Regions from separate parts of the Halarsenatibacter silvermanii genome, predicted to be linked through region 1. Evidence: riboswitches for the same ligand, from Rfam matches in the RefSeq annotation. Region 1 holds a riboswitch; the other holds the start of a gene.
What was found. Region 1 has a riboswitch for cobalamin ahead of BLT15_RS11845 (ABC transporter substrate-binding protein). Riboswitches for the same ligand answer to the same signal wherever they lie in the genome.
Positions count from the first base shown of each region.

Region 1 (4,270 bases):
GGGAAGTTTTCTCCAGTCTGGCCCGGAAAAGCGGGGAGGTTTTGGAAGATCTGACAGAGATGGGAAAAGAAGAGCTGCAGAAAAGATATCCCGGAGCTGGAAAAGAAGATAGTGTCATACTTCCCCGGGAATTACTGCAGATAATCTGCAGGATATCTGCAGAAAATAACAGTCTGGATATTAATGATAATTTGATAATTTCTGCCCGGCCGGAATTCAGAGAAGAACGCTGCACATGCTGCCGGCGCTGTGAAAAATTATGTCCCACCGGCGCGATCAAATTCACCCAGGAAAATCCGTTTTTTTATCCGGGCAGATGCACCGGCTGTCATGTCTGCCGCAGCAGCTGTCCTCAGGATGCTTTAAAATTTGTCGGCGGTCTCACACATGATGAGTTTACCGCCGGCAGGATCGTCCTTGAGCCCGGATTCAGGCTGGGAAAATGCCCTGATTGTGGGGCCCCGTTCAATTTAAAAAGCGGCAGAGATAAATGTTATTTTTGTTAGTTTTCATTTTTTATTCCAATTCTCTTTTGCAAAGGAGGTAATATAATGTTTGGACTGGGCGCTCCTGAATTGATTATAATTCTGGGGATAATCCTGATAATCTTTGGCCCCGGCAGAGTACCGGAGATGGGAAGAGCTATAGGTTCGGGTATAAGAGAGCTTAAAAATGCCAGCAAAGAGGTGGAGGAAGTTTCCGTAATAGACGAAGATAAAGACGAGTAAAAGATAATGGATCTTCTTGTCTTTAGTTGGTTAATAGGTGTATAAAAAACCTCATTTAGTTGTACTGTAAGATATAAAGCTTCGTTCACAATGAAATTCCCCCCCGATCTTATACGATATCTATCAACTGATAAAAGGAAGATCCAGGATAATAAGGGGCCGGTTGGAAGAGCTATGGCCTATGTCCTCAAGTGATTCTATTGATGAGAATCTCGGGGTGAGAACCTCGGGGCAGTAACACATTTATTTGCCGTGAGGCACTGCTGGAAACAGGCGGGAAAGCTCATTATTTTTACAGCGGAAAAAAACCGGAAATAACCGGGAAGGAATATAATCACATATCTTGAATTAATAAAGCAGGGAAAAAAACTAAATATCGGCGCAATCAGGTGCCTCCGGCATTGCCGGGGGATAATAGGGAATCAGGTGAGAAGCCTGAACGGGCCCGCCACTGTAACTGGTCACCCCGGATTTTTATCTGCCACCAGTCGCCTATGATTTTGCCCGGCCGGCAAGGGCGCTGGGAAGGTAAAATCCGGCAAAGGCCAGAAGTCAGGAGACCTGCCTGGTTGTCGAGCCTGCAGTTCCCCTATGGCAGGGAATGTAGGTGAAGCTAATACAGGACCGGAGAGTCCCTTATATCTCCTATCAGCTCATTTAACCGTCGCATTTTACCGGACCTGTGTAGGCTTACTCACCTAAACCGCTCAACCTGTCAGGGTTGGGCCTTTTATTTTGCCATAAATATGAGCAACAATAAACGGGCAAAAAAACAAAGGAGGTTATTTCTAAAATTGGTCACCTCAATACCGCTTTTTAATAATTTCTATCATCGTTTTATGAAAAATTTCCTGCTGATCTCACTCGCAGTGGTTTTCATTCTGGCTGCTGGAGCATTTATCAATCCGCAGTCCGCCCGGGTTTCCGGTGAGGTTCTGGAGATAGAGGATAGGGGAGGTCGAATTGTTGAAGTTCCTCATGAGCCAGAAGAAGTCATAGCCGTCGGTTCCGGGGCCCCGCGCAATGTTCTCTATTTTACCGGGGTCGAAAATATAATCGGGGTCGAAGAAGGAGAAGTCGGCTCTGATGACGAGCTTTACCGGGATTATCAGCTGGTCTATGAAGAGTTGAGAGAAAAACCTCAGATAGGACCCAACCACGGCGGCGATTCCGAGCTCATCGCCCGTCAGGATCCTGATTTGATCATTCATTCGGGAGATGTCCAGGATGCTGAAGATCTACAGGACAGGACGGAAATACCGGTCGTTTATCTGGATTTTGGCGATCTGCACAAATATCGTGATGTGCTCTTCGACGACTGGCGCATCCTGGGAGAAATATTCGGCGAGGAGGATAGAGCCGAAGAACTGATAGATTTTACCGAAGAGATTATATCCGACCTGGAAAGCAGAGGTCAGGAGGTGACCGAAGAAAAAAGACCGGAAGTCTTTATCGGAGGTATGGGTCACAGGGGAGCTCATGGCTTGACCTCGGTCCGGGTGCCCTTTCCTCCCCTGGAATTTTTAGATGCCGATCATGTCGCCGAAAGAGAGCTGGATTTTGACACCGTCACCCAGGCCAATGTGGACAGAGAACAGCTTATGCTCTGGGATCCTGACTATATTTTCATGGATTCCAGCAATTTAAACCTGGTTTACGACGATATGGACCGGCATGACGAGTTCGCCGCTCTTAAGGCAGTACAAAAAGAGAGAACTCATACACTTCTGCCCTATTCCTCCTATCACCGCCAGTTCAGCAATATTCTGGCCAACGGTTACTATATAGGAAGTGTCATATATCCGGAAGCTTTTGAAGATGTAGATCCTGTCGACCGGGCGGAAGAAATTATGGAAGTGTTTCTGGGCGAACCGGTTTTTGAAGAACAGCAGGAGTTTTTCCCCTCCTTTGAACAGATAAATCTGCTGGAAAAATAGATTCGTCAATATTGGCAAATATTAGGGCGTATAGGGCCTATAGGGGTGGAAAATATTTATTGTAAATTTCGAGGGGGATCGTCTTTTGGAGGAAGTTAAAAATCGCGTTTTGCAGGATTATCGATCACATCAGTACAAAAAATTCATTTTTGGCATCGCATCTCTTATCATCCTGGCTTTTCTGGTTATTATAGCCATATCCGTGGGTTCGACCACAATTCCGCCCCGGGAGGTGCTGGCGGTTTTGCTGGGGGCGGAAACCTCGGGACCTGTCAGGGTCATAATCTGGAACATAAGAATACCTCAGGTGATAGCTGCCATCGTTGCCGGGGCCGGCCTCTCGGTATCGGGCACCATAATGCAGACTATATTGAAAAATCCTCTTGGTTCACCCTTCACCCTCGGTGTATCCCAGGCAGCTGGCTTTGGAGCGGCCTTTTCCATCGTCATTCTGGGAGTGGGGCAGGTTCACAGCGGTACAGATGGAGATATTATTCTGAATAATCCTTATATAACCACCATTTCCGCCTTCGGCTGGGCGCTTGTTTCCACCCTTATCATCCTTGCCCTGGTTCGTTACAAAGGGGCTGCAGCCGAAACTCTCATACTGACCGGAGTTGCTCTGGGTTCTCTATTTGGGGCCGGCACCACAGCTATCCAGTATTTTGCCGACGATGTCGAGGTGGCCTCTATCGTTTTCTGGACTTTTGGAGATGTGGGACGGGCTACCTGGTCCGATCTGGGACTGATCATCGCCGTGCTGCTGCCCTGTTTGATCTATTTTGTCAGCAAAGGCTGGGATTATAATGTGATGAGCTCGGGCGATGAATCCGCCGAAGCTTTGGGGGTTGACGTGGAGAGATTGAGAATTATCGGAATGCTGCTTTCGTCTTTTCTGGCAGCGGTTATAGTTTCTTTTGTGGGAATTATCGGTTTTGTGGGATTGGTGGCGCCTCATATGGTCAGGAAGTTAATAGGCACCGATGATAGATATCTCATTCCCTTCTCAGCGCTAGCCGGTTCAATTCTGCTGCTGGCCTCCGATACTGCCGCCCGAACGCTGCTATCTCCCATAGTATTGCCCGTGGGAGTGGTCACCTCATTCCTGGGAGCCCCCCTGTTTATCTATCTTGTTATGAGGGGGAAAGAATACTTATGGAGTTAAAGGTAGATTCTATCGATTTCAGCTACGATGAAACTCTGGTGCTTGAGGATGTAAGCTTTGAGCTCAAAGCAGGTGAAATTTTAAGCATAATCGGTCCCAACGGTTCGGGGAAAAGCACCCTTATCAAGTGCATAAACCGGATTCTTGACCCTAAAAAGGGTTCGCTTATTTTTAACGGCAGAGATTTGCTCAATCTTACCAGAGAAGATCTGGCCCGACACCTGGGCTATGTTCCGCAGAACGAGAGCAGAAATTTTCCCGTTACCGTCTTCGATGCTATCATGATGGGCCGCAAACCTTATATATCCTGGAAGCCCCGCGAAAAAGATATGGAAATAGTTTCGGAGATCATTGAAAAACTGCAGCTGGAAGATCTCTGCCTGCGGGATGTGAAAAGACTGAGCGGAGGTCAGCGCCAGAAGGTTCTTTTTGGGAGAGCT
Region 1 is NZ_FNGO01000031.1:15,831-20,100, reverse strand. Features, by position in the region: gene BLT15_RS11855 (4Fe-4S dicluster domain-containing protein) at 1-506, shown strand, start outside; gene tatA (twin-arginine translocase TatA/TatE family subunit) at 552-728, shown strand; cobalamin riboswitch at 1,099-1,311, shown strand; gene BLT15_RS11845 (ABC transporter substrate-binding protein) at 1,523-2,665, shown strand; gene BLT15_RS11840 (FecCD family ABC transporter permease) at 2,751-3,830, shown strand; gene BLT15_RS11835 (ABC transporter ATP-binding protein) at 3,821-4,270, shown strand, end outside.

Region 2 (4,270 bases), on a different contig from region 1:
CGCACATTTTGTGAGCCCAATCCCAGCGAAGCGCTGTAAGCGGCCAGAGTCTCCAGGCGGGCATCGGCGGTGCTGCTGTGGGTGTTGAAAACCCCCGCTGCAACTTTTACCAGCTTGCCCAGCTGGCCTATGAGCAAAATTTCCTCTAAATCCTCCTCACAGCTCTTTTCCAGCATAAAACCCACAAAATTACTCATTCTGATAATGATATCTTCGGCAAATCCCAGATCCAGAGCTTTATCCCGGCTGTAATTGCCGAAAACCAGCACCACTTTTTTCCTGCCCCGGGCGGCGGCCTGGCTCAACTCAAGAGCCAGCGATTCTCGATAGGCTTTATCTGACATCGGTTCGACCAGGCCGGAAGTTCCCAGAATCGAAATACCCCCTTCAATACCCAGCCGGGGATTGAAAGTCTGACGGGTCAACTCCTCTCCTCCCGGAGCAGAAACTATAACCCGGCAGCCGGTTTGGCCCAGAATATTCTCAACCTGTTCTGTAATCATCTGCCTGGGCACCGGGTTTATGGCCGGCTCTCCCGGATCAACAGGAAGTCCCGGCTCGGTCACCGTCCCCACACCTGAACCTGCTTCGATCGCTGTTATCTCATTGTCGGAACATAGCTCTAACCGAACAGCTATCTCAAGCCCGTCGGTGATATCGGGATCATCGCCTGCATCTTTGATTATCGAAGCCCGGGCTGTTTCGGCCGAAAAATCGGCGTCGGCCAGCTCCAATTCCAGCCTGATCCCGGCGGGAGTATCTATCTCAACCCTATCATATCTCTGCTGATCTCTGATCATTAAAGCTGCAGCCCGAGCAGCGGCTGCGGCGGCACTGCCGGTAGTGAAACCTTTTTTAAGATCCCGATCTCTATTTTCTTCGGCCAAATTGGTTTTTCTCTCCCGATCCATGCACACTCACCCCAGATTTTCAGACTTCAGCCTGCCATTTTACAGGTAAATGAGAGCGTTAATAGCAGCTGCGGCAGCAGCTGTGCCTCCCTTCTTGCCTCTGATGGTGATATGCGGTGCAGCAAGCTTCTCCAGTTCATTTTTGGCTTCAGCAGCTCCGACCAATCCCACCGGAGTGCCGATTATCAGAGCAGGATCAGCCTTGCCTGCCCTCACCAAATTTATCAATTCAATCAAAGCTGTGGGCGCGTTACCGATAACGTATATGCTCTCTCCGGTCTTTTCGGCCGCCTTTCTCATGGCCATCATGGAGCGGGTGATGCCGGCATCTTCAGCTTTATTGCGTACATCTTCGTCGGCTATAAAACATTCCACACTATAACCCAGATCATCGCTGAGTCGGGTGCTGACTCCTGACCTGAGCATATTGACATCTGTGATGATGCGGGCTCCTTTCTCCAGGGCCTTTCTGCCTTCCTCCACAGCATTTTCCGAGAAGACTGTGACCTCGCTGATGTCAAAATCAGCTGTGGCATGAACTATTCGATAGACTATTTCGCGCTCCTTTTCTGGCAGCTCTCGGCCCTGAAGAACTTCTTCTATGATCTCAAAGCTTTTATTTTGAATTTTTTCGGGATCAGTTATCAGTTCCACTCATTTACCCCTTTCCATCTATCAACTATAATATCGACCAGCCTGCTGTCATCCCCTATTATATCCCCGATACTGAACTCTATTCCGGGATATTTTTCGGCCAGCTCATCGACCTGAGCGGGTATATCCTCCTGGACGTGAATCCCCGGAAATAAGAAGAGAGGTAAAATTACTATCTTTTCGATTCCATCTCCGGCTAATTCTGCCACCCTTTCTTCTAAAGTGGGGTTGGTTAACTCCATAGCAGCTCCTTCTACGCGCTGATCTTCCAGCCGCCTGTCGAGCTTATCGATCAGATTATAAAACATTTTATTTGACTTATCAGCTCTGCTTCCGTGTCCCAGCACAATTATTCCGGTCTCACTCATTTTTACAATAGCCTCCTCTCAAATTGTCGAAATGAAATTCAGCTTCATCCCTCCGCGGCAGTTCCGCGCACAAATAAAAAAGCGCCCCCTTCTCCACAGGATGGACGCGGGGCTAAATGCAGAAAAAAACAGCCTACATCTCCTGCCGGCGAAGGTCAGTAGGTTGGTTACATCTTTTTCTCAGGCAGGTCTTCTGACTTCCGTTTTACAGCCGGGTCAAACCTTCCCCTGAATACACCAACCGGGTGGCAGACATAAAACCCGACCCAACGGTTACAGCGGCGGGCCCGTTCAGGTTTTTCACCTGATTCCCTATTCTCCCTCAGCCTTAGCTGATGGCACCTGAGATATAAAATTCGCCTGGTCATCTATATAATCATGTTTGCCTCTCTAATATTTGTTTAAAGACTCAGGTATAAACTCCTCTTTTAACCCAGCGGATACATCCCGCCAGGTAAAATTACAGGAAAATTGTAAAATGGATTACTGTAAATTTTCCTGTTTTCAGGCATAATTCAAAACTGCAGCCGGTTATAACCGGATAAACTCCCCTACTGCTGTCCCGCCCTCCCCGGGCGGGAATTTTTTACTTTTTAGGTGTGATCAAAATAGTCATCCTCTACAAAGTCCTGAATTTCTCCCTCTCTAAAACTTTCCTCTCTGGCCCCCGCGACCTCCTCTTCGTTATCATCAAGGTCAGCTCCTTCTTCTCTCTCCTCCAGCTCGCGTTCGATATCGTTGAGAAGATTGACTATCTCTTCCAGCTGAAAATAAAGATCATCCTGTTCCATATCCAGCTGTTCCAGTACCTTTTCCAGTTCAATGCGGCCATCTCTAACCATATAAACCAGCGATCTTTCCTCTCTCATCATGGTCTTTGCTCCCGGAGGAACTCCCCCCCTTCTCTGAATTTATATTCGCATTCTTATCTTCGTGGTTTAGATTATAACACAGTTTACCCTCTGTTAGAAATAAGGGGCTGACAAAACAATATTAATCAGTTATAATGTGTTCTGATGGTATTCTATCATAACAAGAGAATTCTGCAAACATCATCCGAATATACTGGTAAATAGAATTGCTGCAGGATGAGTTTTTTAGCAGTCCGGAAAGGAGATGCCAAAACATGTTCAACTTTTTTATCAACGGCCTCAAGGAAAAACTCCAGCCTCTCAAGCTGAAATTTCTGGGACTTCTGGCCGGCGGTTACATAGCTTCCTTTGTCAGTGTGCAGGGCATTCAGGCTCTCATGCCATTTATCCGCAGAGAATTTGCCATCTCTCGCACCCAGGCCGGCCTCTACTCGACCGTATTTTTTATATCGGCCACCGCTGTCGCACTTTTCAGCGGAAACATCGTCGATAAAATCGGCTCCCGGACCGGTCTTCTTATCGGGCTTTACAGCATGGGCGGGCTGTTTATATTTCAGGGGGCCGCTCCCGTTTACGGTCTGCTGCTGGTGCTGGGATTATTGACCGGTCTGGGATTCAGCATTATTACACCGGCTGTAAATAAGGCGGTGATGATCGAAGTAGAACCATCCCATAGAGCTGTCTCTATGGGTATTATGCATTCGGGCAGCGGAGTCGGAGGCTTTGTGGGTGCAGCTATTCTGCCCGCCCTGGCTGGCTTCATAGGGTGGCGTCTATCGATTATTCTGGCGGGCATCATCAGTTTACTTATCGGTCTGATAGTTCAGCGTTATTTACAGGTCTCCAGTCTCGAAGAAAAAGATGAGGAAAATTCTTCCGGAAAAAGTTTTTCCCGCCAGCTCTATCGCGTTCTCAGCAACCGCCAGTTAATGCTGGCCTCGGGGCTGGGAGTAGTTTTCGGCCTGGCAGTCGGTGCAATTCCGGCTCATTATACACTGTATTTAACCATGGATTTAAACTTTTCCGAGGCCGCCGCCGGACTCGCACTCGGAGTTGTGCAGATCGGAGGAGTCGTGGGTCGCATTTTCTGGGGATGGTTGAGCGATATTCCCTTTAAAGGCGACCGCAAAAATACCTTCCTCGTCATCATGATAACAATCGTTATATTAAATCTCACCAGCGCTTTTGCAGGCAGCCTGCTGGGCTCGAGTCTGCTTTTGATGATGCTCTTATCATTTATGCTGGGAGTTTCCGCCCTGGGGTGGAGCGGACTATTTTTTACCGTGGTCAGCGAAAGAGCCACAGCCGAACAGACAGGCATGGCCTCCGGCATGGCGCTGGTATTTCTGCGCCTGGGCGTTGTCATCGGGCCTGCTATCTTCGGTCTGCTGGGAGATTATTTCGACCATTACCGCTACAGCTGGCTGCTTTTGACAGTGCTCGTGCTAATTTCGGGCTCCATATA
Region 2 is NZ_FNGO01000015.1:29,819-34,088, forward strand. Features, by position in the region: gene cbiD (cobalt-precorrin-5B (C(1))-methyltransferase CbiD) at 1-911, opposite strand, end outside; gene BLT15_RS08625 (precorrin-8X methylmutase) at 951-1,565, opposite strand; gene BLT15_RS08630 (sirohydrochlorin chelatase) at 1,556-1,933, opposite strand; cobalamin riboswitch at 2,100-2,294, opposite strand; gene BLT15_RS08635 (hypothetical protein) at 2,527-2,805, opposite strand; gene BLT15_RS08640 (MFS transporter) at 3,060-4,270, shown strand, end outside.
Region 2: linked by a shared signal. The riboswitch ahead of BLT15_RS08630 (sirohydrochlorin chelatase) and the one ahead of BLT15_RS11845 (ABC transporter substrate-binding protein) in region 1 are both predicted to bind cobalamin.